4 regions of the Pseudomonas sp. JL23 genome follow, and region 2 is predicted to be linked to each of the others. Evidence: predicted binding sites of a transcription regulator. Region 2 holds the regulator's gene; each other region holds the start of a gene.

Region 1 (7,356 bases), 1.0 Mb from region 2:
CGAACCAACTCGGTGGTGGCGATCTCTTCGCAGCCGCAATATCTGACCGAGGTCGGCGACTGGATTCATACCATCGACGAGGGCGGCGGCAATGAGCCGCAAATGTACGTCTATGACGTGCGTAACATGAAAGCCACGGACCTGGCCAAGTACCTGCGGCAGATCTACGGTAACGGCGCGATCAAGGAGGATGCGGCAGCCAAGGTCGCACCGGGCCTGCGTACGCGCTCGATGTCATCACTGACCAATGGCAGCGGCGTCGGCGGCATGGGCGGTGGTGCCGGTACTGGCGGAGTGAGCAGCGGCGTCGGTTTGAATGCAGGAATGAATCAGCAGGACAGCGCCACGGACAGTGAAGCGACTGACGACTCCGATGAAAGCGCTGACAGTGAAAACAGCGACAGCGCCGACAGTGAATCGCCCCAGGACGCGGACGATGCTGGCAATAAGAGTCTGGATGCGAGCACCCGAATCACCGCCCAAAAGAGCAGCAATCAGTTGCTGGTACGCACGCGACCGGCCCAGTGGAAAGAAATCGAGTCGGCCATCAAGCGCCTGGACAACCCGCCCTTGCAGGTGCAGATCGAGACACGCATTCTCGAAGTGAAGCTGACCGGTGAACTCGACCAGGGCGTGCAGTGGTATCTCGGTCGTCTCGCTGGCAACTCCACCAGTACCACCGTGGCTAACGCGTCCGGCAGCCAGGGCGCACTGGGCGCAGGCGGGGCAGGGCTGGGGGCCAGCGATTCGCTGTTCTACTCGTTTGTCAGCACTAACCTGCAAGTAGCGATTCATGCGTTGGAAACCAATGGCCGTACCCAGGTGCTTTCCGCACCGTCGCTGGTGGTGATGAACAACCAGAACGCGCAGATTCAGGTCGGTGACAACATTCCGATCAGCCAGACCACGGTCAATACCAGCAATTCGGACACTACCCTGAGCAGCGTCGAATACTTGCAGACCGGTGTCATCCTTAATGTTGTGCCGCGCATCAATCCCGGCGGACTGGTGTACATGGATATCCAGCAACAGGTCAGTGATGCCGACGACAGCAGTGGGACCACGGTCAACGGCAATCCACGTATCTCCACCCGTTCGGTGTCCACCCAGGTTGCGGCGCAGAGCGGCCAGACCGTACTGCTGGGAGGTCTGATCAAACAGGACAACGCCCAAAGCAGCAGCAGCGTGCCTTACCTGGGCCGCATTCCCGGCCTGCGCTGGCTGTTCGGCAACACCAGCAAGTCCAGGGACCGCACAGAATTACTGGTACTGATCACTCCGCGAGTCATCAACAGCAGCAGCCAGGCACGTCAGGTGACGGACGATTATCGCCAGCAGATGCAATTGCTACAGCCCCAGGCGACGGTGCAGGCCATGCCGACCCAATGATTGCCCCATTGGGCTTGTTTGTACTTTGAATTGTCCAGCGCGGTCATCGTCCACGGACTGCGCACGCCGTTGAAAACCGGTGGATGACCTGCATCTGTTGTACTTCTGATCCGAACGGATTTCAAAGCTTGAATCGGCCGACCATTTGATTGAGCTCGACGGCCAGGCGTGAGAGCTCATGGCTGGCAGAGTTGGTCTGGTCAGCCCCTTGCGAAGATTGCAGCGACAGATCCCGGATGTTAACCAGATTACGATCAACTTCCCGTGATACTTGCGCTTGCTCTTCAGCTGCGCTGGCGATGACCAGGTTTCGATCGGATATCAGATTAACGCTCTGAGTGATCTCCTCCAGCGCATCACCGGCACTTCTGGCTGCATCCAATGTGGCCTGGGCGCGGACACTGCTGTTTTGCATGGACGCCACGGCCTGACTGCTGCCTTGCTGAATGCCAGTTACCATCACTTCAATCTCTTGGGTTGATTGCTGAGTGCGGTGGGCGAGGGCGCGGACTTCATCGGCAACCACGGCGAAACCTCGTCCGGCTTCCCCCGCTCGTGCAGCTTCAATAGCCGCGTTCAGGGCCAGCAGGTTGGTTTGCTCGGCAATTGCACGAATCACATCCAGCACCTTGCCGATATCACGGGTTTGTTCTGCCAGGCGCCGAATCTGCTCAGCAGTGGTCCCAACGTCTTCATTCATCCGCTCAATTGCAGTGACTGTTTCCTGCACGCGCTGGCGGCCATGCATGGCTGAGGTGCTGGATTGTTGTGAGGCGGTCGACGTGCTGACGGCATTGCTGGCCACTTCCTCGACTGCGGCGGTCATCTCGTTAACGGCGGTGGCCGCTTGCTCGATTTCATTATTTTGTTGCTGAAGTGACCGTGACCCTTCCTCGGTCACAGCGTTGAGTTCTTCCGCGGCAGAAGCAACCTGGGTCGCAGACCCGGAGATTTGCTGCAGCGTATCGCGCAGATTGAGTTGCATCTTCTGCAAGGCTTTTTGCAAGCGCGATACTTCATCACGGCCTTGTGGTTCAACGGTCTGGGTCAGGTCACCACTGGCTACAGTTTCCGCAGCCTGCACTGCTTCATCCAGAGGACGAACAATGCTGCGCGTAAGAATCACTGCGAGCAGGAATGTCATGATCGCGGTGAGTACCAGCACCGCGATGATGATATTGCGCGCGGATACGTATTCACTGGAGGAGTCTGAAACAGCGGTATCGGAGTCCTTGCGATTGACTTCCAGAAGCCATTGAAGCAACGGGGCCATTTGATCGGAGTAACGCTTGAGGTCGCCATTGATCAGGCCAAGAAGCTCTGTATCCCGTTTCGCGAGCGATGCCTGGCGCAGCTTGTCCTGGGCAACGACGTAATTGGCGAGCGCCTCTTTGAACTGGCGAAACTTTTCAGCTTCTTCCGCACTGCCGACCAGGGGCGCATATTCCTCTACGCTCGCATTGACTTTTTTAGTCAGTACCTCAAGGCGTGCTTCGCCCTTTTCTATATCCGCCTGCGTGCGACCCACGGTGATGACATACGAGACGGTACGCAACCGCGTCGTCGTGTCCGCCAACTCTCCAAGTATGCGCGTTGATACCAGGCTGTCCTCGGCAATGTTCATGGTCGCGCTATGAAGCCCTTCCATTTTCTTGAGGCTCATGAGCCCCAGGAACAGTACGAGTAGCGCCATGATGCCGAAGCAGACGGACGCTCGGAGGGCTATACCAAGGTTACGTAATTTCATCAGCGCTGATCTCGACGGTAGATATTAAGATGTTATCGGCGGCGTGCCGATTAATATGAGAGTTGAATGAATCTATTCAGCGATGCGTCGACTGGCCGCGCGTCATCTCCAGCAGCGGCTGGCTAAACGTGTGCCTTTAGTTTGGAAAGCGCAGGTCGCGAACAGGCCCGCAACAGGTCGGGTGCGCGCCGACTTGGTAGTATTCTTATGTTGAGTGGCGACAAGGAGTTTCCTAAGTAAGTCAGCAATCAACTGATAGGCTCCGGTGTTGTAACGGGAGGCGCCCCATGTTCCATGAACGGCGAACAGTGCTACTTTCCAGGATCACCCCTTGTGGCCAAAATGACTGCGGGCGATCGGTGTATCCACGCTCCTGAACCCGAGAGGCTTACATGACGCTGTTCTCGCCGTTTTCCGGTGCCAAGATCGCCTTGCTTCACGATGATCATGTGCTGATCTATCAGCGTGATGACAAGCCTGGTATTCCATGGCCAGGACTGTGGGACCTGCCTGGGGGAGGGCGTGAGGATGACGAAACACCTCTGGCCTGTGCCGTGCGTGAAAGCCAGGAAGAGTTCGGCATAACGCCGCAAGCCGACTGGATCGTCTGGGAAAAAGTGTATCCGGGGCAGGCGAGCAATGGCCTCGATACCTGGTTCCTTGTCGCCGAAGTGCCCGCCGGGATCTTTGAGCAAGTGGTGTTCGGCGATGAGGGTCAACGCTGGGAAATATCCACTGTCACCGCATTCCTGGCGCGCGAGGATGCCATCGGACATCTGCAGAGACGTCTGCAGGAGTATCTGGATCATACAAAACATCAACCCCTGCAGCGGCGCTGAGTCGCAAGCCATCGTTCATATGCCTGTGCGCGTTGTGCACAGGTTGCCCGGATTGTCATCGCTTAAAGAGGTCCTCAAGGGGCGTTAATGCTTGCGGGCGCGCTATTCAAGTCAGGCTAGCGATGACACGCTGCTCTTAAACTCATTTCGCACCGCTTGTGTCTCTTTTGAGGTTAATGTCCGGAATCCTTGCAAATTCGTCATTGTCAGGCTGCCAAGACCTCAATAACATCCACTACAACAACTAGACGACTGGTCTATTCGGTGGTGAGTGTTATGGAAAAAGTCAAAAGCGGATTTGCCAGGCAGCACATCCTTGATACGGCGCAAAAGATTATCGGTGACAAAGGTTTTTCCGCTGTGGGATTGAACGAGCTGCTGAAAGCGGCGGACGTGCCGAAGGGCTCGTTCTATCACTACTTCAGCTCGAAAGAGGCGTTTGGCGAGGCGCTGCTGGAGAATTACTTCCGCAGTTATCTGACTGAGATGCAGAAGATATTCAACGGCGATGCGTTGGAAAGTCGCAACTTGTTCAGGTATCTGGATCGTTGGGTGGATAACCAGACCGCGCCCGTCGATGCCACCAAATGCCTGGCGGTAAAGCTTGGCGCTGAAGTTGCCGATCTGTCGGAGCCCATGCGGCAAAAGCTGCTTCAGGGCACCGCACAAATCATTCAATGCTTGAACGCAGCACTGGCACGAGGGCAGAAACAGGGGTCGATGAAGCTGAATGAGACACCTGAACAACTGTCAGCGCAATTGTATGCGTTGTGGCTGGGAGCCAGTGTCATGGCGAAGATTACCCATACAAGCGAGCCATTTGAGCAAGCCTTATTGATGACTCGGCGTGCGGTGGGGAACGAGGAAAAGTTGCAATGACATACGTAATGATCGAGCTACGAAGTGCCTGCAAACCTTGAGTGAAGCAGCGCTGACGATTCACCTTTTAGCTTAATTAAATCGCTCGCTGGATCAGCAGTCAGACAGCGTTTTTGTCTGATCGAAGGATCTCTGCGCGCAAAAATTGTGTAATACCAGGAGTATCAAATCATGGCCGCAGTGATTGACAGTACAACTTCAAACCGTCTCTTCGATGGTCCTTACTTTCTCAGCATCGCCGGTAAACTGGTGCAGACCCAGGCGTCGTTTGATGTCATGAATCCTGCCACTGGCCAGGTCCTCGCCAAGGCCCCGGCAGGCAGCGCGGAACAACTGGATGAGGCTGTCGCCGCGGCCAAGTCTGCTTTTAAAACGTGGTCCAAGCTCAGCTACGACGAGCGTGAGCAGTATCTGCTGGCTTACGCCGATGCGCTGCAGACCCATCGCGACGAACTTGCTTTGCTGCTGACCCTTGAGCAAGGCAAGCCCCTGAAAACCATGGCCGAGCCCGAAGTCGATCAGTCGATTTCATGGATCCGGCAGATCGCCGCACGACGTATTCCTGTGGAAATAGTCGAGGAAAACGACAGCCATATCGTTGAGCTGCACCACACGCCACTGGGTGTGGTGGGTGCGATCACGCCCTGGAATTTCCCAGTGCTGTTGGCCCTGTGGAAAGTCGCACCGGCGCTGATGACCGGCAACACCATGGTCATCAAGCCTTCGCCTTTCACACCCCTGACTACTTTGCGTTTCGGCCAGATCGCGCAGTCGGTATTTCCTGCAGGCGTACTGTCGGTGGTGTCTGGCGGCAATGAGTTGGGGCCGCAAATGACGGCTCATCCGGACATCGCCAAGATCAGCTTCACGGGTTCCACGGAAACCGGCAAACATGTGATTCGCTCCGCTGCCGGCACGGTCAAGCGCCTGACCCTGGAAATGGGTGGCAACGACGCGGCCATTGTCCTGCCGGATGCCGACTGGAAATCGATCATCCCGCAGTTGTTCTGGGGCGCGATTGGCAATTCGGGTCAATGGTGTGTGGGTATCAAGCGCCTGTACATCCATCGCTCGTTCCATCAGCCGTTCGTCTCGGCATTCGTGGAATACGCCCGGCAGCAGAAGCTCGGTGATGGTCTTGATCCCGAGGTCACCGTGGGCCCTGTGCAAAACAAGATGCAGTTCGACAAGGTCCGCGAGTTTCTCGACGACATCAAGGCGAATGGCCAAAAAGTGGTGTTGGGCGGTGAGGTCGACGAAAGCCGCGCCGGTTACTTCATCCCTGTCACGGTCGTGGATAACCCGCCGGAAAACGCCCGGATCGTCCAGCAAGAGCAATTCGGGCCGATCGTTCCGATCATTGTGTACGACGAGGTCGACGACGTGGTGGACCGTGCCAATGACAGCCCGTTCGGTTTGGGCGGCTCCGTCTGGGGGCGCGATACCAAGGCGGCCGTGGCAGTCGCCAATCGCCTTGAAACCGGCATGGTCTGGGTCAACGAAATGCATACCCAGGGCGTCGACATCCCGTTTGGCGGTCACAAGCAATCCGGCGTCGGAACTGAGGGTGGGCATGAAGGCCGCTTGTTGTTCACCAACCCGAAAACCGTACTGATCAAGAAGTAAGTCAGGCGCGGCCCCTTGGTTTTCAGGAGCAGGGGCCCCGCATGCCTTGCAACCGATACACGACGTCTTTGCCGAAACAATCGAATGCCTCGGCCGCTTGCCACGGCCGTGGCCTTTCTACTGAATTATCCGGAGTTAAACCCATGCAACATGAATCCCTGTTCACACCCGTACAACTGGGCGGTCGCACGCTGAAAAATCGCATCGTATTTCCGCCATTGACCCGGCAAAGGAGTGCGCAACCCGGTGATACCGCTTCGGACTTGATGGCCGAGTATTATCGTCAGCGCGCTTCGGCCGGATTCATGGTCAGTGAAGGTACACAGATCGAACCACGGGGCCAGGGATACGCCTGGACGCCGGGTATTTACACCCCCGCGCAGGTTGACGGCTGGCGCAAAGTCACCGATGCCGTACATGCCGATGGCGGGGTGATTTTCGCCCAGCTCTGGCACGTTGGCCGTGTCTCCCATCACGCCTTGCAGCCTGACGGCAGCGCGCCGATTGCGCCTTCCGCAATCCAGGCGACCAGTGCCAAGGCTTTCATCGAGACCGGCACAGGCACCGGCGAACTGGTGCTGCCATCGATGCCCCGGGCGCTAAGCATTGCTGAAATCAAGGAGCTGGTCGGGCTTTACGCAACAGCGGCGAGTAATGCCATCGCTGCCGGGTTTGATGGTGTCGAGATTCACGCGGCCAATGGCTACCTGGTCAATCAGTTCATCTCCGAACATTCAAATCAGCGCGATGACCAATACGGCGGCTCGCTGGAAAACCGTTTGCGCTTTCTGCGCGAGATCGTCCAAGCGGTTGCCAAGACCATTGGTCCTGACCGCCTGGGTGTACGTTTCACGCCACTGTTCACCACCACCGATC
Region 2 (7,356 bases):
GAGCATGGCTGAAAAGCTCCAGCGTTCACTGATCGAAGCTGCCCAGCGCCAGGAAATGCAGGGTCAGCCGGTGATTCTGCTGGTCGCAGGTCCCGTCCGTGCAATGCTCTCGCGTTTTGGCCGACTGGCCGTACCGAACATGCACGTTCTGGCGTACCAGGAAATTCCGGACAACAAGCAAGTCACCATCGTAGCGACTGTCGGGCCCAACGGCTGAGGTAGTGAGTCATGCAAGTTAAGCGATTTTTCGCCGCCGATATGCGTCAGGCCATGAAACTGGTTCGTGATGAGCTGGGCGCTGAAGCGGCCATCATCGGCAACCGGCGTATTGCTGGCGGTGTCGAGCTGACTGCCGCGCTGGATTACAAACTCTCGGCGCTGGCGCCGCGTGTGCCGAACATTGAGCTCGAAGACGAACTGCGCAAGACGCAGTCGCGCATCGTTACCGCCCAGGCCGAGCTGAGCAATCGGGGTGAAGTCGGTGCGACTAACCGCCAGTTGTTCGCCGGGCTGCCGCTGGATGCCACAGATACCCATATCGAGCCGACCCTCGAAGAGCCGCCACGTCCGCTTACCTATTCCAGCGCGCCTGCTGCTGCGCAACCGGCCAGTGGCCAGCGCGCCTACGAATCCATGCGTTCCGAACTCAATGGCCTGCGCGAGCTGCTGGAAGTCCAGCTCGGCTCTCTGGCCTGGACCCAGTTGCAGGGCAGCCGCCCGCAGCAGGCCAACCTGTGGCGCCGCCTGCAACGTATCGGCCTGTCCGGCCCGTTGTCGCGCGACCTGCTGGCGATGATTCCGGATGTCGATGAGCCGCGTCAGGCCTGGCGCCTGCTGCTGGCGCATTTGGCGCGGATGATCGTGGTGCCGGAAATCGAACCTCTGGAAGAGGCGGGCGTGATTGCCATGGTCGGTCCTGCCGGCATGGGCAAGACCACTACGCTGGCCAAGCTGGCGGCGCGTTACGTGCTCAAGTACGGCGCGCAGAACATCGCTCTGGTGAGCATGGACAGTTTCCGTATCGGCGCCCAGGAGCAGCTCAAGACCCTGGGCCGCATTCTCAATGTGCCGGTGACCCACGTCGATCCGGGCCAGTCCCTGGCTCAGGCGCTGGAGCCGCTGCTGCGCAAGCGCGTGGTGCTGATCGATACCGCCGGCCTGCAGGCCAGCGACCCGGCCCTGCGTCTGCAACTGGAAAGCCTGGCCGGTCGCGGCATCAAGGCACGCAATTATCTGGTCCTGGCCACTACCAGCCAGAAGCAGGTGCTGACCGCCGCCTATCACAGCTACAAGCGCTGTGGCCTGGCCGGTTGCATCCTGACCAAACTCGACGAGACCGCAAGCCTTGGCGAAGTGCTGAGCCTTGCGATCAGTCACGAACTTCCCGTGGCCTATCTTACCGATGGGCCGCGTATACCAGACGATCTGCATCTGCCCCGTCGGCACCAGTTGGTGACCCGTGCGGTGAATGTGCAGATGCAGGAAGAGCCTAGCGAGGAAGCGATGGCTGACATGTTTGCCGATCTGTATCACAACCCCAGCAAGAGAGTGGGCTGAGTGAGGCAATACACAGGAATGTATCTGCATCGATGGTCTGCCAGGCACTGTTCTTCGTTGAACGTGCAGCCCGCAATGTGGCTTCGGTCTAAGCAAGACAAGGTAAAGAGATAACATGGGCAGCATGCATCCCGTACAGGTGATCGCGGTGACCGGCGGCAAGGGTGGCGTCGGTAAGACTAACGTGTCAGTGAACCTTTCACTGGCCTTGGCTGAGCTCGGCCGGCGCGTCATGTTGCTGGATGCCGACCTTGGCCTGGCGAACGTCGATGTACTGCTGGGCCTGACGCCCAAACGTACGCTTGCCGATGTCATCGAAGGCCGTTGTGAGCTGCGCGACGTGCTCTTGCAGGGTCCGGGCGGCATTCGCATCGTGCCGGCCGCCTCCGGCACTCAGAGCATGGTTCACCTGTCGCCAGCGCAACATGCCGGCCTGATCCAGGCGTTCAGCGATATCGGCGACAACCTGGACGTGCTGGTGATCGACACCGCCGCCGGGATCGGCGAATCGGTGGTCAGCTTCGTGCGCGCAGCTCAGGAAGTACTGCTGGTGGTGTGTGACGAGCCCACGTCCATCACCGATGCCTACGCCCTGATCAAGCTACTCAATCGCGACTACGGCATGAATCGTTTCCGGGTCCTGGCCAACATGGCTCAGAGCCCACAGGAAGGGCGCAACCTGTTTGCCAAGCTGACCAAGGTGACTGACCGTTTTCTTGACGTAGCCCTGCAATATGTCGGTGCCGTGCCCTACGATGAATGTGTGCGCAAGGCTGTGCAGAAGCAGCGCGCCGTTTATGAGGCTTTCCCGCGCTCCAAATGTGCACTGGCGTTCAAGGCCATTGCCCAGAAGGTCGATACCTGGCCGTTGCCCGCCAACCCTCGTGGGCACCTGGAGTTCTTCGTCGAACGCCTTGTCCATCAGACCAGCGCGGGACCGGTTCAATGACAGCGAGTGGCTATCGTATGTACAGCAAGGCATCCAAGGATTCGCAGTATGAGCTGATCGAGCGCTATGCCCCTCTGGTCAAGCGTATTGCCTATCACTTGCTGGCCCGTCTGCCTGCCAGCGTTCAGGTCGAGGACCTGATCCAGGCCGGCATGATCGGCCTGCTGGAAGTGTCGACCAAGTACGACTCCACCAAGGGTGCCAGTTTCGAGACGTATGCGGGCATTCGCATCCGTGGTGCCATGCTCGACGAAGTGCGCAAAGGGGACTGGGCACCGCGCTCGGTACACCGAAATACACGCATGGTCAGTGACGCAATTCGCTCAATTGAAGCGAAAACCGGTCGTGACGCTAAAGATCACGAGGTTGCTGCCGAACTCCAATTGAGTCTCGATGATTATTACGGGATTTTGAATGATACCTTGGGCAGTCGCCTGTTCAGTTTCGACGACCTGTTACAGGACGGCGGTGAACATGAGGGGCTGCACGAGGACGGCGCAAGTGGATCACTTGAACCGTCGCGCGATCTGGAAGACGAGCGTTTCCAGGCCGCGTTGGCAGACGCAATTGCCAACTTGCCGGAGCGTGAGCGGCTGGTGTTGGCGCTGTACTATGACGAGGAGCTGAACCTCAAGGAAATCGGTGAGGTTCTGGGGGTCAGCGAATCGCGTGTCAGCCAGTTACACAGTCAGTGCGCAGCTCGTTTGCGAGGGCGTTTGGGGGAGTGGCGAGCGCGCTGACAGATCTCTGGCGAGGCCTTGGGTGTCGTCGAATCTGTGGGTCGGCTGTGCAAAGCGTTGCGTGGTAAGAAGATAGAAAGACAGGAGTGGGTCGCGGGGGACCTTCAAATGTAGTTGCCCTTGGGCTCGACACCTGTTATTTGCCAAGCCCGTCGTCGTTTAGTGCAGCCGGTGAGCTGTGCCGGTATTAGATTTAACAGCGCGTTCAGGTACTGAATGCGTTAAAGACTGCTTGGAGGTCGAATTGGACAAGAACATGAAAATCCTCATCGTTGATGACTTTTCAACGATGCGGCGGATCATTAAAAACCTGTTGCGTGATCTGGGGTTCACCAACACGTCTGAAGCAGACGATGGGGTAACAGCCCTGCCGATGCTGCAAAGTGGCGCCTTTGACTTTCTCGTGACCGACTGGAACATGCCTGGCATGTCCGGTATCGATCTGCTGCGCCAGGTGCGTGCCGATGAACGCCTGCGTCACTTGCCGGTGTTGATGGTCACTGCCGAAGCCAAGCGGGAACAGATTATCGAGGCCGCACAGGCCGGTGTGAACGGTTATGTGGTCAAGCCGTTTACTGCTCAGGTGCTGAAAGAAAAGATCGAAAAAATCTTTGAGCGCGTAAATAGCTGATGTAGGCCGCGAGGGCGCTATGGAGCACAAAGATTCGTCAATGGGCGACTTCGAGTCGACCCTGAAGAAACATGCTAAGGAGTTGGTGAGCAGCCTTGAAAAAGGCCGGTTCGGCGACGCCGTGCAACTTATCCATGAGCTTAACCAGACCCGAGACCGCGGCCTGTATCAGGAAGTCGGCAAACTGACCCGTGAGCTGCACAGTGCGATTGTCAATTTTCAGATTGACCCGCACATGCCGCAAGCCGAGGAAGTGTCTCAGATCACTGATGCCACCGAACGCCTGTCATATGTTGTTCGGCTGACGGAAGGCGCGGCCAATCGCACCATGGATCTGGTGGAGCAAAGCACACCGCTGATGCATGGCCTCAGCAGCGATGCCAAGGAATTGAGCAAGGACTGGGGACGCTTCATGCGCCGGGAAGTCGGTGCCGAAGAGTTTCGCGAGTTGGCACGCAAAGTGGACGGTTTTCTGTCGCGCAGCGAGAAGGAAACAACACTGGTCGCCGCTCATCTCAATGACATTCTGCTGGCCCAGGATTACCAGGACCTCACCGGTCAGGTGATCAAACGGGTCACGCAGTTGGTCACGGAAGTTGAAAGCAACTTGCTCAAACTGGTGCTGATGGCCAGTCAGGTCGATCGTTTCGCGGGCATACAACACGACGAAGAAGCGATCCGCGCAGAAAATGATCCAGAAAAACATCTGTCCCAGGGTGAAGGTCCGCAGATTCATGCCGATAAGCGTGAAGACGTTGTATCGGGACAGGACGATGTAGACGATCTGCTATCGAGCCTGGGCTTCTAGGTCTGTTGACGGTTAATTTTAGGGAGCACCCCAATGAGCTTCGGCGCCGATGAAGAGATCCTTCAGGATTTTCTGGTAGAGGCCGGCGAGATTCTGGAGCAGTTGTCTGAACAATTGGTCGAGCTGGAAAGCCGACCGGATGACGCAGACCTGCTCAATGCAATTTTTCGCGGTTTTCACACTGTAAAAGGGGGCGCCGGCTTCCTCCAGCTCCATGAGCTGGTGGAGTGCTGCCACATCGCCGAGAACGTCTTCGACATCCTGCGCAAGGGTGAGCGTCGCGTCGACTCGGAATTGATGGACGTGGTCCTTGAGGCACTCGATGCGGTGAACGGCATGTTCAGTCAGGTGCGTGAGCGCACGGACGTCACGCCTGCCACCCCTGAGCTGCTGGCTGCCCTGGCTCGCCTGGCGGAACCGGCTTCGGCGGACGTTGCTGCAGAACCGGAACCGGTTGCGGCGGCGCCAGTGGTTGAAGAGGCTCCCGTCGAGGCTGCTTCCGACGAAATTACCGATCATGAATTCGAGCAACTGCTCGACTCTCTCGATGCGGCCAAGGCTGCAGCGGCAGCTCCTGCCGCGCCTGTAGCGGCGGCTCCGGCTGCGGCTGGCAGTGACGAGATCACCGACAGCGAATTCGAATCCCTGCTCGACCAGTTGCACGGCAAGGGCCAGTTCGCCCCGGATGCGGTGTCTGCCGCCCCGGTTGCAGCCAAGCCTGCAGCACCGGCTGCCGGTGCCCCCGAGTCGGGTGATATTACCGACGAAGAATTCGAAGCCTTGCTTGATCAGCTGCACGGCAAGGGTTCCTTTGATGCCGCAGCGCCAGCACCACCCGTAGTCGCCGCCGCACCCGCTGCGACTGCCCCTGCTGCTGGCGGCAAGGCCAGTGATGAAATCACTGACCATGAATTCGAAAACCTGCTCGACGAACTGCACGGCAAGGGCAAGTTCGAGCCTGCTGCGGTAGCCGCGCCAGCAGCGGTGGCCAAGCCGGCCGCCGCTGCAGCCGCTCCTGCTGCCAAACCGGCTCCGGCCGCCTCGCCAGCAGCCGCTGCCAAGGCAGAACCGGCCAAGGCTGCCGCACCTGCTGCAGCTCCAGCACCTGCCCGCGCGCCTGCCGCTGCTGCGGCTCCGCCACCAGAAAAACCGGCGACGGAAGCCGAGACCACGGTACGGGTTGATACAGCCCGTCTCGACGAAATCATGAACATGGTCGGCGAGCTGGTACTGGTGCGTAACCGCCTGGTGCGTCTGGGGCTCAACAGCGGCGACGAAGCCATGTCCAAGGCGGTGTCCAACCTTGACGTGGTAACGGCTGACCTGCAGACCGCGGTGATGAAAACCCGCATGCAGCCGATCAAAAAGGTTTTCGGGCGCTTCCCGCGACTGGTTCGCGACCTGGCCCGGCAGTTGAAGAAAGAAATCAACCTGGAACTGGTCGGCGAAGAGACCGACCTGGACAAAAACCTCGTCGAGGCCCTGGCCGACCCACTGGTCCACTTGGTGCGCAACGCGGTCGACCACGGTGTCGAAACTCCGGAAGAACGCGAAGCCTCGGGCAAGCCACGGGGCGGCAAGGTCGTACTGTCGGCGGAGCAGGAGGGTGACCATATCCTCCTGTCGATCTCCGACGACGGCAAGGGCATGGACCCGGCGGTATTGCGTGCCATTGCGGTCAAGCGCGGTGTGATGGACAAGGATGCAGCTGATCGCCTGAGCGACAGCGACTGCTACAACCTGATCTTTGCTCCGGGTTTCTCGACCAAGACCGAGATTTCCGACGTCTCCGGACGGGGCGTGGGCATGGACGTGGTGAAAACCAAGATTGCCCAGCTCAACGGCTCTATCAACATCTACTCGACCAAGGGCCAGGGCTCGAAGATCGTCATCAAGGTGCCGCTGACCCTGGCGATCATGCCGACGCTGATGGTCATGCTGGGCAACCAGGCGTTTGCTTTCCCACTGGTCAACGTCAACGAAATCTTCCATCTGGACCTGTCCACTACCAACGTCGTCGACGGTCAGGAAGTGGTGATCGTGCGCGACAAGGCGTTGCCACTGTTCTACCTCAAGCGCTGGCTGATCAGCTCGGCGGCGTACGAGGAACAGCACGAAGGCCATGTGGTGATCCTCTCGGTCGGCACGCAACGCATCGGCTTTGTCGTCGATCAATTGGTCGGCCAGGAAGAAGTGGTAATCAAACCGCTGGGCAAGATGCTGCAAGGTACGCCGGGTATGTCGGGCGCCACCATTACCGGTGATGGCCGTATTGCCTTGATCCTCGATGTACCGAGCATGCTCAAGCGTTACGCCGCACGGCGTATTTGATTCTGGGAGCGCGGGCGGCCTGAGTGCTGCCCGTGGCGCCCTTTGGAGTGTTTATGGCAGTCAAGGTCCTGGTGGTGGATGATTCCGGTTTTTTCCGCCGCCGTGTTACGGAAATTCTCTCGTCGGACCCCAACATCCAGGTCGTCGGTACGGCGACCAATGGCAAGGAAGCGATCGAGCAAGCGCTGTCGCTAAAGCCGGATGTGATCACAATGGACTACGAAATGCCGATGATGGACGGCATTACCGCTGTGCGTCACATCATGCAACGCAGTCCCACCCCGGTGTTGATGTTCTCCTCGCTGACCCACGAGGGTGCCCGTGTCACGCTGGATGCCCT
Region 3 (7,356 bases), 1.3 Mb from region 2:
CACATTTTCTACGGTTGTCCAAACCAAATGTTCTATAGCGTGATTGATATTTGTGGGAGCGTGCGGGCGGCGTTCCGACTTGCCCGCGAAGAGGCCGGTACAGGCAATACTTTTTTCGTGTCTGACGAATCGCTTTCGCGGGCACGCCCGGCTCCCACACAATAGAATTTGGCGAAATGACATCTTCATCAGCAGGGCAAGGTATGACCCTCAGTTTCATCAAGATGCACGCCCACGGCGATGACTTCATGGTGGTCGACCGGCGCGGCCAGGCTGACCCGATCACCCCTGAAATAGCCAGACGCCTGGGCGATCGCCATTGCGGCATCGGTTTCAATCAGTTGGCGGTCGTCCTCGATTGCGCGGATGCAGCCGCGCGGCTGGTGTTCTGGAACCCCAACGGCACGCAGCTCAATGCCTGCGGCAGTGCCACCCGTGGCGTGGCTGATCTGTTGATGACTGAGGCCGGTACTTCCTCGGTCGTACTGCGAACCCACCGCGGCCTGCTGACCTGCCACCGCGAAGCCGATCAACGCATCTCGGTGGACATGGGCAAGCCGCTGCTCGACTGGCAGGACATCCCCCTGGGCGAAGCCGCCGACACCCTGCTGCTGCCACTGCCCGCGACCCCAGCGGCGTGCAACATGGGCAATCCGCACTGCACCTATTTCATCGACGACCTGACCACCCTCGATATCGCGCTGATGGGCGCGCAGATCGAGACTCATCCGTTGTTTCCGGAAAAAACCAACGTGCATTTCGTCCAGATCATCGACCGTGGTCATATCCGCCTGCGCATCTGGGAGCGCGGTGGCGGCATTCCCATGGGCTCCGGTTCATGCTGCTGCGGCGCAGTGGTCAACGGCATTCGTCGCGGGCTGCTGGATAACACGGTGGAAGTGGAGTGTGACGGCGGCACCCTGAAGGTGAGCTGGGACGGCAGTGGCGGGGTGATCCTCACCGGTTCGGTGGAGCCGATACAGTCCGGCGTCCTGGCCGAGCATTTTTTGCGCGCCTGAAAGCGGAACCAGTCGTGATTCCTGCCAATCGGTACGCTCATTGCGGCGGGCCGGGGAACTCAGGAGGACCTGGCCGGACCAAGCAGTGTCTGCCACCCGGCTGTGCCGCAAGAGTTCATGACCATGCAAACCAACAAGACAAGGACCGTTCTGCTGTCGACTCTGGTCGTCGGCCTGTTGCTGGCAGGGGGGCTGACCTACGCCTTCATGGTCGGTCGCTCGGAAGATGGGTTGATCAGTGGCGAAGAGTTCGCTCCCGATCAGCTCAATGAGGGCGGTCTGGACGATATCGCCACCCTGTCGTTGCCCGACGCGCAGAAGCGCCTGAACTTTCTGATCGCCGATACCCGCGACTCCCTCAATGCGCTCAACCGGCTGAGCAGCCTGACCCTCAAGATCACCCCGGTAAAAGCGACGCCTGTTGATCAAGTGGCGGTCGTGCCAGCCTATGACGAACTCATCAAACCCTTCACCGGCAAGGATGTCGAAGCGGCTCTGGCTGCACTTGCTCCAGGCGCGGTGGATTTTCGTCAGGTGATCGATGTGCCGGGCTCGGTGGCCAAATGGAACACTCAGGCGCTGGATGCCATCTGGAAACAGGCAGCGGCCGCCAGTAATGAATCGGTGGAGCGCTACCGCTTCAAGCGTATTTATTTCCGCGACGGCTCTGAACAGGACTATTCGGTGGTAGAGGCCCGAGTGCAGGCCGATGATGAGGAAACCGGTTATTACAGCAGCGACGCCAAACTGAATACGGCCAAGCCCATCGATAAAGTCAGCGTGGAAGTCAGCTATAAAAGCTACCCCGGTTATCACAAGGTCGTGCTGGATAAAGATCACCCGCAAGTTACGGTGGGCAGCGAGCGCTACCGCCTGACGTCGCTGCAGGATAACGCCGCCGCGCTGATGATCTCCACGCCCAGGGCCGACAGTTTTGTCGTGCAGGGGCTGGATGAGTCAGGCAAGCGCTTGCGCAGCAGCAGTTCCAACTCCAGCACCCTGCCTTCTGACGAAGAAATGGCCAGCCTGCGCAAGTTGTATGACGCACTGCTCAAAGTAAAAGCCAGCTTCGGCCAGTATCGCGACAGCCAGAGCCTGCAGGATGAACTGCAGAAACTTGCGGTCAGCCTTCAGCCCGCTGCAGGCAGCCTGAAGAATATTCAGGCCCAATACCGGTATGACGACACACCCGCCAGGGTCGAGATAGTGGTCTACGACCCGGTACAAGTCAGCAAGACCGAGCTGATGCTGCCCAATCGCTTGCCGGTTCAGGACATTTATATCGCTCACGATCAGAAATCCGATCTGGTCGGCTTCGTCGATGCCACCGGCGCCTGGAAAATAAAGCCCACTTTTATCGGCATCGACTACCTGGATGTTGCCGGGGTTTACCGGGTGGTGACCGGTAAACGGTCGGTCGGCGATGACGTGTCTGAAGTGCTGGTCAAGTACTACTACCTGCAACCCGGCACCCTCAACTTCAAGGCCTTGCCTTTTGCAGGTATCGAAGAACAGATCAACGATGACTTGATGCTGGTGCAGCGCAACGACAACGGCCCTTTCGGCATCTACAGCATGAAGAAACAGGCCTTCAGCGTGCCGATGAAGTTCGTCAACCCGCAGGTGCAAGGCAATGTCCTGGTGGGCAGGCTGGGCGACAAAACGTATGAGTCCAAGCCGACTTACGGCGCCTATACCCTCGACGGCAAGGAACTCCTGCCACCGCGCTTTGGTGGCGTGCGCCAGTACGAAGGCTTCCTGTACACCACCTCAGCCGATGACAAACGCCATGACCTTTACGACCTGAGCGGCAATAAACTCAACCCGGCCGGTTTCGATGTGCTGGGCGACTTCGCGGCCGGGCAGCCGCTGCTGATACAAAACAGCAAAAGCCGAACCTTTGCCTTTATCGACCAACAAGGCAAGACCCTGCCTTTCAAGTTGCCCTATGACGAGGTGCAGCCGTTCTCCAATGGCATGGCAGTGGTGCGCAAGGGTGAGCGCTATGGCGCTATCGATATGCAGGGTGCGCTGACCGTTCCGTTGAACTACCTGTCGATCCGTCCGTTTCAGGCGCGGCTGGCGGCTGCTGTACCCGAGGAAGGCTTCGATGGCCTGGTCTTGATCGACAAGCACAACCAACTCGTCAAAAAACTCGGCGGGTACAACACCTACAGCGTGTCGGCCAACAACAACGACGCGCAATACAGCATCTACGACCCGGAGAAAGAGGGGCGGATATTGGTGTATGACGCTGACGGCCAGCAGATCAACAGCTACGAGATCGAAACCGATTCGAGCAGCGAGGGTGATAGCGACGAAGCCGAGCAGGCTACCGATGCGGTTCGGGCCGAATAAGGCGCAGGGCTGATATCGCAGGTCATACGTTGGAGCGAGGCTTTGGTTGATCGATGAACCGGTCCTGCATATACAATTTTTTAATCTAAACACACGTGCAGTTTCACTTGCCTTTCACCTTCTGATGCTGTTCGAGCTAGTTTCGATTGATCGAAACTAGCCACTCATATTTTTTTGGATCCAAAACTAAAGTCCTTCGATAAATAGCCGATAGCCATTATCTAATAAACACAACTAACGCCCCTTAGGGATTTGACTTAGGGCTTTTATTGGAGAAGGACGTGAAGTTATCCCATCGATTATTCATCCTGGTACTGACGGCCATTCTCGGCCTCGCGATCATCGGCGGCCTGGCCTTGAACACCCTGCACTCCACCATGCAGGACGACAAGCGCAATGAAATCCATACGGTTCTCAGCCTCGCTGCGCAGCAGGTCGGTTATTTCCAGGGCCTGGAAAAAAGCGGCAAGCTTAGCCGCGCCGAAGCACAGGCTAAAGCGGTCGAAGCGCTCACCAATATGCGCAACGGCTCCAACGCCTATGTCTGGGCACGGGGCATTGACGGCATGGGGCTGGTTCATGCCATCGCTGACAAGGTCGGCAAGATCGATATGGGCAAGGCGGCCAACGGCAAAACCAGCATCCAGAACTACATCGATAATCTGACCACGGCCAAGTTCTATTACTACGATGACTTCACCAAGAACCCCGATACCGGAGAAATGGCACCGAAAATAAATGGTGTCACACAGATACAAGACTGGAACTGGTTTGTCGGCTTCGGCGTGTTTGTTTCCGATATTGAGAAAGCTTACTGGCGGCTGGCATTTAACTTCATCATTATCGGCCTGGTAGTGATAGTTGCTGTAGTGATCGTCGCCTGGCGTATTTCCCGGAGCATCTACAGCAGCCTGGGTGGAGAGCCGTCTTATGCCGCCAGCGTGGTCGGCAGCATCACCAATGGCGACCTGAGCCAGACGATTGTCCACAGCTCAGGCAAACTCAGCCTGCTTACCAGCGTGGCGCAGATGCAGAAAAACCTACGGGAAATGATCCACTCCATCCAGCAGGGCGCCGTCGAACTGGGCCACGCCGCAGTGGGACTGTCCGGGCAGATGCATCAACTGGACTCGGCTTCCCAGCAAACTTCCGACGCCACCACGGCCACGGCGGCCGCCATCGAAGAAATGTCCGTAACCATTGAGCACATTTCCTACAGTGCCGGGGAAACCGAAAAGAACTCCGCCAGCTCCACCCAACTGGCCGCCGACGGCGAGCAACTGGTCAACGATGCCGCCAAGGCCATTCAGGATGTGTCGGTCAGAGTCGAGGAGGCCTCGGGCATGATCGAGGGCCTGGTCAAACGCACCCATGAGATCGACAGCATTGCCAGCGTCATCAAGAACATCGCCAGCCAGACCAACCTGCTGGCCCTCAACGCTGCCATCGAAGCGGCCCGTGCGGGAGAGCAAGGCCGCGGTTTTGCCGTGGTCGCCGACGAAGTACGTAACCTGGCCCAGCGCACCTCACTGGCCACGGAGGAAATCACCAGCATGATCACCTCCATCCAGAATGACACCGGCTCCGTGGTCATCAGTATGAGCGCCGTCACCCCGCAGGTGCTGCAAGGCGTGCAGATGGCTGAAAAAGCCGCCACCGCCCTGCGTGACATCAACCGCGAAGCGTCGGCCACGCTTGTGCAGGTCCGTGAGGTCGCTACCTCAACCACCGAACAAAGCCTGGCCAGTGCCAGCGTCGCGGAAAATATCGAGCGTATTTCCAATATGGTCGAAGCGACTGCGGAATCGGTAGGGCAGGCCAATAGCAATGTGCAGTCGCTGGAGCGGCTGGCGCAGGAGTTGAAGACGTCGGTTTCGCGATTTGTGTTGTAGGTTGCGGGAGGGAGGGCGAGTTAAATCACCTCCCTTGTTTATGCCAATACCTGTCCCGATACAGGTCCGATCATCTCGTTTACTGATATAGAAAAAGATCTTCGGACGAGTCTACCTCGCCCCATTCTCCGGCATAGGGTAGGGCGTGGATCGGGATCTGCTGCGCATCAATGACCTGTTGCAGGGTATTTGTCATATGCACTTTGTCACGCTGTTGCGGGGGCAGGCCTGCGCGTAGCCGAACTATTTCTGCCCAGCTTTCGGGCGTAAAACGCAACAGCCCCATGTATTGGCCCTGAATATCGTTCACCGATTTTGCTGTGCTGCCGATTTCGGCCAGGGTGTTGTCGGGTGTCAGTCGGAAAGTTTCGGCATCCAGCAAGGGATCGCCAAAACGCCGTGTCCACAGCTCCAGCCAGTTCGGGTCATAGGTAACGGCCAGAGACGCGTCGCATGTCATCAACGACAGCACCGCTGATGGGCTATAGAAAATATCGGAATAGCTCACGATGCACGGCTCGGCCTGTAGCCAGCTGTCGGCACACGCCAATGACGACACCATATTGGTTTCAGCCCAGCGTGAGTTATGGAATTCGGTTAATCCTTGGTCTGCCAATAATTCGCGCTTGTAGCCCGTCACGATGGCTATCTCGGAAATACCTGCACCGCGCAGTGCCGTAAGTTGCCACGCCAACAGGCTCTTTCCGCGCAACTCGACCAGGCATTTGGGGCGTTCATCTGTGAGGCTTTTCATGCGGCTGCCACGTCCGGCAGCCAGGATAATGGCTTTCACGATAGTTTTACCTTATGAAGTTTCGAAGGAGAATCAGCGTCGGCGAGGTGGCTTCCAGTTGCTGGCGCTTCAGTCCGTTCGAGCCGTTTTTACTCACCGAACAATTGCCTGAGTCGAAGACAGTCGTGTGATGCAAAAACGTCCTCTCGTTCCGGATGCCACATCCAGCCCTCCCAAGGCAGGCTAAGGTGTCGGATGGCTTCTATTTCTCCCTCTTCACTGCGCGCCAGGACCTCGAATTCCTGTGGGCAGCCGGCAAGAGAAAAACAGTGATAACTGTTCACCTCGGCAGCAATTTTTCCTGACAGTTTATGCCGGGTTCGAACATGACCTGTGACCGGTTTTAGCTCGCCACCGGACCAATGCGCCATCATCTGCATTCCCCGACAAATCCCCAGCACCGGCAGGCTGCGCGAGCGTGCATGTTCAAGCAATACGGCTTCGGTCAGGTCGCGTGTGGGGCACTGGCCGAGGTCATTCCCTCCCGAAAGCACGATAGCCTGTGGCGATACCTTGTTCAGCCACTCATGCAAAGCGTCGTGAGCAAGCCCGCCGTCCAGTGTTGGCAGGCCCAATCCGTTGGGTACCGGTACCGGCAAAAAGCCAGCGGTCAGAAGAAAAGTGATCAGGCGCTGGTCGAGCGCGTCACGACTTTCGCTGCGTTCAGCAAGCACGTCCATGCGCTGGCTCACGGCAACAACCTTCATGACAGTATCTCTACCCAGCGCCCGGGACAGTTCACATGTAAGCGCTGAGCCGCAGACCAGCGGCGATAGAGGACTTCTCCGGCACCAATGACCGCTGGCAGGCCCAATTCACCGGCACGAATGGCCATGTGTGAATTGGCGCCGCCCCAAGCGGTTATCAGCCCGGCAATCGGATAGGCGAACAGCCAGTCAAACCCCGGGTCCGCATTGGGAATGCAGACAATCGCCCCGGCGAGTCTTTCTTTGTCATCACTGCCCGCGACGGGGGCCGTCACCTGTTTCTGAGTGATGAAGTTGGGTGCGGTTTCCGGCCACTCGAAGGACCAGACATCCTCAGGCCGGGTAATCACCGGCGGAAGCGATAGCTTGAGCGTTTTATCGTATCGCGCCTTGCCCTGTTCAATACTGCTCAACAGCACGTCCTTGGGATCGACTGCCGCAACGTGCAGCTCCTTGAATGCACTGATGTCGCAATAGGCCATCTCTTCGCGGCTGATGCCGTGCTGCGCACCCACTTCGGCAATCAATGCCAGGGCGTCCGAGAGATTGCGGGTGAAGTGAAATTTGGCCAGTTCCCGCAGTTCGAT
Region 4 (7,356 bases), 1.8 Mb from region 2:
GATATGCAGGCCCTGCGCGAACTGGGCCTGCCGCCGATGCACATGGCGATCAACCTGTCGTTCCGCCAGTTCCAGGACAACCAGTTGCTGGCCACCCTCAGCCGTCTGATCGATGAACGCGGCGTCGATGCGCGCTGGCTGGAGTTCGAACTGACCGAAACCGCCGTTATGCGCCGCAGTGACCTGGTGCGCCAGACCATGGATGCCCTGGGCCGCCTGGGTGTGCGCTTCTCCCTCGACGACTTCGGCACCGGCTTCTCGTCCTTCGTGCACCTCAACAGCCTGCCGATTGCCCTGCTCAAGATCGACAAGAGCTTCGTCGGCGAAATGCAGACTCGGGAAGAAAACCGCAAGCTGGTCCACGCCATGATCAACCTGGCTCACAACCTGAGCCTGGAAGTGGTCGCCGAAGGCGTCGAAACCCCCGAGCAACTGGCCATGCTGCGTGAGTTCGGCTGCGACCAGATCCAGGGCTACCTGATCAGCCGGCCACTGCCGTTGGCGGAGTTGCTGAATTATTTGATGCGCGATGATCAAGGCACATCCAGTGCGAGCCAGATCGCCTGACGCAACCTCATTGCATGTGGGACCGGCTTTAGCCGGGAAGACGATAGGGCAGACGATAAAATTGCATCGATCCTGCCTACGCCTTCCCGGCTGAAGCCGGTCCCACATGGGTTCTGGACACAAGAAAAGTGACGAATCTGAAGGATCGCTCTCTATCTCTTGAGTGAAATTTCCTAAACAATCCCGCCCGCTTGTGCTCGTCGATTTCCGTCACTAGTCTGCGCACCGCCACTGCAAACCAGTGGCCGGGTGTGGAAACCTGGTAAATGAGGAGTCGATGAGCGTCATGTAGTTGGTTGCCCTTGGGCAGGCACTTTATGGCAGCTATGTTCGGGCAGACTTCGGTCTGGCCGAGGGACTCCTCACTCGGTTTTCCACCCCGTTCATAGCTGCCACCTCTTCGCCGTGTGGAAACGGTAAGGAGATGGCTCCGGAAATTGAGGAGTTACACCATGATTAAAAAGCTAATCCCCGATCCACCCCACACCACCGAAGAAACGTTGATCCGCATCTTCGACCTGCTGCGCAGCGCCGCAGCGGTGATGTATGAATCCGGCGATCAACAAAGCGGTACTAACCGCCATCTGGCATTTGCGGCGTTGTATCTGGTCGATATGGCCAAGGCGCTGGCGGATCATCAGATCCAGTCGTTCCATGAGCCGCGCACGGCCTAATCTCACAATTTAAGACCAAACCGTGGGAGCGGGATCCAACTGTGGGAGCGAATTCATTCGCGAAGAGGCCAGTCCATTCGACACATTCTCATCGACTGAAATATAGCTTTCGCGAATGATTCGCTCCCACAAGTCGCCCACACAAATAGCTCCCACGGTTCGCTCCCACAAATCGCTCCAGACAGGTCGAGCGAGCGTCACCCCATCACCACCGCACCCGCCGCCTCGCGCCGCAGCAACCGCGTGGTCTTGCGTTCAAATGCATAGGTCAGTGCCACCGCCGAGCACAGCAGCCCCAATGCCAAGCCCCACCACACACCCACGGCGCCGTCGGTGGTGTAGAACCCCAGCAGCCATGCCGCCGGGGCCGCCACTAGCCAATAGCAACCGAGGCCAATGAGGAAGGTGGTCTTGGCGTCCTTGAAGCCGCGGATCGCGCCCATAGCGATGGTCTGGGTGCCGTCGAGGATTTCGAACCAGGCGGCAATCGCCAGCAGTTGCGTGGCCAGGGCCACAATCGGCGCGAACTCGGGGTTGTTGATGTCGAGGAACAGGTTGATCACCTGATGAGGCGCCAGCCAGAACAGGATGCCGAAGCACAGCATCACCATGGCGCCAAAGGCGATGCCGACACGCCCGGCGGTACGCGCCAGCAGCAGGTTACCCGCGCCGTAATGCAAGCCGATGCGCATGGTCACGGCGTAGGAAATGCCCACGGGAATCATGAAGGCCATGGACACCGACTGCAGGGCGATCTGGTGCGCCGCCATCTGGTTGCTGCCCATGGCACCCATGCAAAAGGCCGCAAAGGTGAACAGGCCGACTTCCACTGCGTAGGTCCCGCCGATGGGCAGGCCCAGGCGCCACAGCTCCTTGAGATGCTGCAACGACGGCGACCAGAAGCCCTCGCGGATCGGGAAAGCGGCATAAGCCGGATGCTGGCGAATATGCAGGGCCAGCAGCGCCGCCATGCAGTTGGTGACAATCGCCGTGACCAGACCGATACCCATCAAACCCAGGTGCGGCAAGCCGAACAGGCCGTGAATAAAGGCATAGTTGAGGCCGAAGTTGGCGGCAGCGCCACCGAGGCTGATGGCCATCACCGGACCCGCGCGGCCCAGAGCGCTGGTAAAGCCGCGCAGGGCCATGAAAGTCAGCAGGCCGGGCAGGGCAAAGGGCAGGGTGATCAAAAACTGACCCGCCATATGCACGTTGGCTTCTTCCTGACCGAACAGATAAAGAATCGGCTCCAGATTCCATAGCAAAACCGCCGCGATCAACGCCATGCCCCAGGCCAGCCAGACCCCGGCCTGGATCAGCCGGGTGGCACCCAGGGTGTCGCCAGCACCGTGGCGAATGGCAACCAAAGTGCCCACCGCCGCCATGACACCCACGCAAAAGAACGAAATCAGGTTGTAGCTGGCCACGCCCAAGCCGCCACCGGCCAGGGCTTCAGGACCCAGATGGCCCATCATCACGGTATCGGTGAAGACCATCAGCATATGCGCCATCTGCGAGGCGATCAGCGGCCCGGCCAGACGCAGGATGACCCAAAGTTCTTTGATGGCGGGTTGTTGCATGGCGCGACACTCATTTCACAGGCATTGATGAGCGGCTCATTCTCATGATTTAGCAGCCGCTGCACAAAGGGATAAATCCGATCAGTTGCATGAGTTAAACTCATGCAGCCGTTTCTACACTCATTACCCCTCCAGCCAGCCATAGGAAAGTTCTGAATGCCTCGTAGCCTTCCTCCTCTTTACGCCCTGCGCGCATTTGAAGCGGCGGCGCGGCACAGCTCTTTCACTCGCGCGGCACAAGAGTTGTCGATCACGCAAAGTGCGGTGAGCCGACACATCCGTACTCTGGAAGAGCACTTCGCCTGCCGCCTGTTCCAGCGCAGCGGGCGCAATATCCAGTTGACCGAGGCGGCGCGCACGCTATTGCCTGGCGTGCGCGAAGGCTTTCTGTCGCTGGAGCGGGCGTGCAGCATTCTGCTGACCGAGGAGGGCATCCTGCGCATGAAGGCGCCGTCGACCCTGACCATGCGCTGGCTGTTGGCGCGGCTCAGTCGCTTCCGCCATTTGCAGGTCGGTAATGAAGTGCAACTGACCAGCGCCTGGATGGACATCGACAGCGTGGACTTCTCTCAGGAACCGTTCGACTGCGCAGTCCTGCTCAGTCATGGGCATTTTCCTGCGGACTGGGAAGCCACATTGCTGTTCCCGGAATGGCTGATTCCGGTTGGCGCACCGACCTTGTTGCAGGATCAACCCTGGGATGTCGAACGCCTGGCCAGTGCCGAACTGCTGCACCCCACGCCTGATCGCCGCGACTGGCGCAATTGGCTGGAGCGCATGGGGTTGTCGGATCAGGTCTCGCTCAAGGGCGGACAGGTATTCGATACCCTGGAGCTGGGCATGATCGCGGCGGCCCGTGGCTACGGGGTGTCCATGGGTGATTTGCTGATGGTGGCCGAAGATGTGGCGCAAGGCCGCCTGAGTCTGCCATGGCGCACGGCGGTGTTCAGCGGCGAAAACTATTACCTGGTCTGGCCCAAGACGCGCCCCGGTGGCGAGCGCTTGCGGCGCCTGAGCGAGTTTTTGCAGAGCGAAGTGCAGGCGATGGTCCTGCCTGAGGTGGAAATTCTAGGCTAAGTGCCATTTGGCCATGCGAACCCGCAAACGATTGGCTATACCCACATGTAGGACTCAAGTATTAGTTCTGTCGGCCGAATCTGTACGTATGTACCATTCGGTCCAACCTTATCCGTCATTGAAGTGAGTCGAGGCCAGGATAGCCCGATCTTTCTCCAGGAGTTTTCATGTCTCAACCCCGCGCCCGTATTGCCTCGCAACTGGGCCTCGCCCTGGCCGTCATTCTGGCTGTGGTCATCAGTGCCAGTACCTTGTTCGCCTTGCGTTCTCTGGACGATGCCAATCTGGATATCCGCGAAGAGCATATGAGCAGCGAAGCACGCTTGCTCGCCGACCAGCTCAACACCTTTCATAGCACCCTGCGCGACAGCACCCAGCGCTTGAGCGGGCTGTTCGAGCAGCGTTTCGCCAGCGGCCTTACGGTTGCGGCAGACAAGCAGGTCAACGTCGCCGGCATCCAGAGCCCAAGCCTGCTGCTGGGCGACACGGTGATCAATAACGATTTCACCCAGGCCGATGACTTCCGCAAGATGACCGCCGGTGTGGCGACCGTCTTCGTGCGCAATGGCGAGGATTTCATCCGCATCAGCACGTCACTGACCAAACAGGATGGCTCCCGGGCCATCGGCACCCTGCTCGACCGTGCCAGCCCGGCGTATGGCCGCTTGATTGCCGGCCAGAACTACGTCGGCCGCGCCCTGTTGTTCGGGCGCAACTACATGACCCAATACACCCCGGTGCGCGACAGTAGCGGCAAAGTGATTGCGGCGCTGTTCGTCGGCTTCGACTACACCGAGGCGCAGAACGTCCAGTTCGAAAACCTGAAAAACTTCCGCATCGGCGACACCGGTTCCCTGGCCCTGCTTGATGAACAGAACCATTGGCTGGTAGCGCCTGCGGACATCAACTCGCCGGACGATGCCGCCAGGACGGTCGCTGCATTCACCCAGAAACCGGGCGTTGGCCACTTCTGGAACGACGGTAAACAAGACATCTATAGCGTCGCCATGCCTTTTACCGGTGGCCCGTGGACCGTGTTGGCCAGCATGCCCCGCGCGGAAATCAGTGCCATGACCTGGAGCGTCGGTACTCAATTGGCCATCGGTAGCCTGTTGGCCATGCTGATCGCCGTGGGCGCGGCGATCTGGCTGTTGCGCAGCAAACTGCGTCCGCTGGCCGCGCTGGTATTGCAGGCCGAGGCCCTGGGCGCCGGCAACCTGAGCGTGCGCTCAAAAGTCAGCAACGACGAAATCGGCCAGTTGGCCCACGGCTTCAACACCATGGGCGAGGCGCTGTCGACCATGGTTTCCCATATCCGTGTCGCGGCGCAGGAAGTCAGCACCCGTGCCCATAGTCTGTCCGGCCTGTCCAGCGGCGCCCACGAAGGCATGGAGCAACAGTCCGGCGAGATCACCAGCATGGCCGGTGCGGTGGAGGAGTTCAGCGCCACTTCCCTGAATATCGCCGACAACATGACCAGCACCGAGCGCCTGGCCCAGGACAACGCTCAACAGACCCGCATCGGCCGCAACTCGATGCAGGAAGCCTCCACCTCCCTGGAGCAGATCGCCGGCTCGCTCAACAGCACCGCCAAAGTCATCGACACCCTCGGCCAGCGGTCGCAGGAAATCGGCAGCATCGTCGGCACCATTACCTCGATTGCCGAACAGACCAACCTGTTGGCCCTGAACGCCGCCATCGAGGCCGCCCGCGCCGGTGAAGCCGGACGCGGGTTTGCCGTGGTCGCCGATGAGGTGCGCAGCCTGGCCTCGCGCACCCGCCAGGCCACCGACGAAATCTCCGGCATGATCGCCAGCATTCAGCAGGAAACCGGCAACGCCATCAGCACCATGCAGGAAGGCAATGCCCTGATGCAGGAAGGCCTGAAGCTCAACGCCAACGTGGCTGCCGCTTTGGCGCGCATCGACGAACAAAGCCGCAGCGCCGGTGAGCAGTTCGCCGCTATCACCACTGCCACTCAGGAACAAAGCAGCACCGCGACCCTGCTCAGCAGCAACCTGCAAAGCATCGCCCTGGGCAACAGCGAGCAGCGCGAAGTGGTGTCGCACTTGGCCGACACCGCTCGGGAGCTGAACGCACTGGCGGCGGAACTGACTCAAGAAGTCGACCGTTTCCGCTGATTGCAGGCCCAGGCAATCGCTATCGCCAGCAGGATCAGTCCTGCGGCGATGGCGAAAGTGCAGCTTGTGCCGTGGGCAATTGCCTCGGCATCGGCACGACTGATATCGGTCGTGCGCGAGGCCGCAGAGAAGACCGCGCCCATCACCGACACCCCGCTGATCAAGCCCAGATTGCGTGACAGGCTGAGTGTGGCGGAAATCACACCGCGCTGATCGGCACGCACGCCGCTCATGATCCGCGTGTTATTGGCTGCCTGAAACAGCGCGTATCCGGCGGTCAGCAACATGATCGGCAAGACATAACCCGCCACGCCGAAGGTGTTTGGTAACAGCGCCAGTACGCTGCAACCCAGCGCCATGCCCAGCAGCCCAAGTGACGTCATGAACGGGCTGCCAAAGCGGTCGACCAGGCGCCCGGCGGGCATTCCGGCACACACCGCCGTCAGCGGCCCCACAGACAAGGTCAGACCCACCGCTGCCGTCGCCAATCCCAGACTGTGAGCCAGGTAAAACGGCCCGACCACCATGGTCGTTGCGATCACCGTTGCCACCAGCAGGGTCATCGCCAACCCCCCACTGAGCGTGCCCTCGCGGAACATCGCCAGGCGCAGCAAGGGTGCCGCCACTCGCGACTCGCCCCAGACAAACAGCCCCGCACCGCAAGCCGCCACGCCCAGCAGCGGACCATTGTGCGAACTGAGTGTCATGGAAAGAGCGAAAGCAATCAGGGTCAGGGCCAGTAGCAGCGTGCCAAGCCAGTCAAAAGCCGGCCGCTGCCGCGATTGCGCAAGGTTATCCACAGGCAGATAGCGGTACACCAGCCATAAGCAGATCAGCCCCAGCGGCAGATTGACCACAAAGATACTCGGCCAGCCGAAATGCCCGATCAGCACACCGCCCAAGGATGGACCAAGCGTCGTGCCGAACGCCGACATGCTGCCCAGCAGACCCATGGCGCTGCCGGTCCGGGCCTTGGGTACAGCCTCACCGACCAGGGCCATGGTCAGGGCCAGCATGACTGCCGCGCCCAGCCCCTGCGCCGCCCTGGCTGCGATCAGCATCCATAAGGTCGGCGCCAATGCGCAGAGCAATGATGCGCAGCTAAAAACGACGATGCCGACCAACAGCAACCGGCGTCGCCCGACCAAATCGCCGAGACGCCCGGCGCTGACAATCAGCGAGGTAATCACCAACAAGTAGGCCAGTACAATCCACTGTACCTGTGGGAAAGAAGCGTCAAACACCTGAGCCAGGGTCGGCAGGCCGACGTTGGCGATACTGGCGTCCAGCGAGGGCATCAGCATCGACAGGCACAGG

What was found. Region 2 encodes FliA, which starts transcription of late flagellar genes. Its sites were predicted from a motif close to CTAAAGTTTNNNNNNNNNNNGCCGNTAA; they were not measured.
Region 1: the regulator FliA is predicted to act here: its motif matches at 3,169-3,196, upstream of AC1Z24_RS14070 (methyl-accepting chemotaxis protein).
Region 3: the regulator FliA is predicted to act here: its motif matches at 3,564-3,591, upstream of AC1Z24_RS03375 (methyl-accepting chemotaxis protein).
Region 4: the regulator FliA is predicted to act here: its motif matches at 3,952-3,979, upstream of AC1Z24_RS00965 (methyl-accepting chemotaxis protein).

What each region holds. Positions count from the first base shown of each region.
Region 1 is NZ_CM167795.1:3,008,400-3,015,755, forward strand. It holds gene gspD (type II secretion system secretin GspD) at 1-1,389, shown strand, start outside; gene AC1Z24_RS14070 (methyl-accepting chemotaxis protein) at 1,511-3,136, opposite strand; gene AC1Z24_RS14075 (NUDIX hydrolase) at 3,529-3,975, shown strand; gene AC1Z24_RS14080 (TetR/AcrR family transcriptional regulator) at 4,252-4,854, shown strand; gene AC1Z24_RS14085 (aldehyde dehydrogenase family protein) at 5,026-6,480, shown strand; gene AC1Z24_RS14090 (alkene reductase) at 6,624-7,356, shown strand, end outside.
Region 2 is NZ_CM167795.1:1,996,427-2,003,782, forward strand. It holds gene flhA (flagellar biosynthesis protein FlhA) at 1-217, shown strand, start outside; gene flhF (flagellar biosynthesis GTPase FlhF) at 229-1,557, shown strand; gene fleN (flagellar synthesis regulator FleN) at 1,673-2,506, shown strand; gene fliA (RNA polymerase sigma factor FliA) at 2,503-3,246, shown strand; gene AC1Z24_RS09375 (chemotaxis response regulator CheY) at 3,503-3,877, shown strand; gene AC1Z24_RS09380 (protein phosphatase CheZ) at 3,897-4,685, shown strand; gene AC1Z24_RS09385 (chemotaxis protein CheA) at 4,719-7,016, shown strand; gene AC1Z24_RS09390 (protein-glutamate methylesterase/protein-glutamine glutaminase) at 7,070-7,356, shown strand, end outside.
Region 3 is NZ_CM167795.1:688,997-696,352, forward strand. It holds gene dapF (diaminopimelate epimerase) at 204-1,019, shown strand; gene AC1Z24_RS03370 (WG repeat-containing protein) at 1,143-3,377, shown strand; gene AC1Z24_RS03375 (methyl-accepting chemotaxis protein) at 3,659-5,269, shown strand; gene AC1Z24_RS03380 (phosphocholine cytidylyltransferase family protein) at 5,349-6,062, opposite strand; gene AC1Z24_RS03385 (gamma-glutamyl-gamma-aminobutyrate hydrolase family protein) at 6,152-6,769, opposite strand; gene AC1Z24_RS03390 (PEP/pyruvate-binding domain-containing protein) at 6,766-7,356, opposite strand, start outside.
Region 4 is NZ_CM167795.1:198,363-205,718, reverse strand. It holds gene AC1Z24_RS00985 (putative bifunctional diguanylate cyclase/phosphodiesterase) at 1-567, shown strand, start outside; gene AC1Z24_RS00980 (DUF6124 family protein) at 1,020-1,241, shown strand; gene AC1Z24_RS00975 (NorM family multidrug efflux MATE transporter) at 1,439-2,821, opposite strand; gene AC1Z24_RS00970 (LysR substrate-binding domain-containing protein) at 2,978-3,898, shown strand; gene AC1Z24_RS00965 (methyl-accepting chemotaxis protein) at 4,066-6,039, shown strand; gene AC1Z24_RS00960 (MFS transporter) at 6,015-7,356, opposite strand, start outside.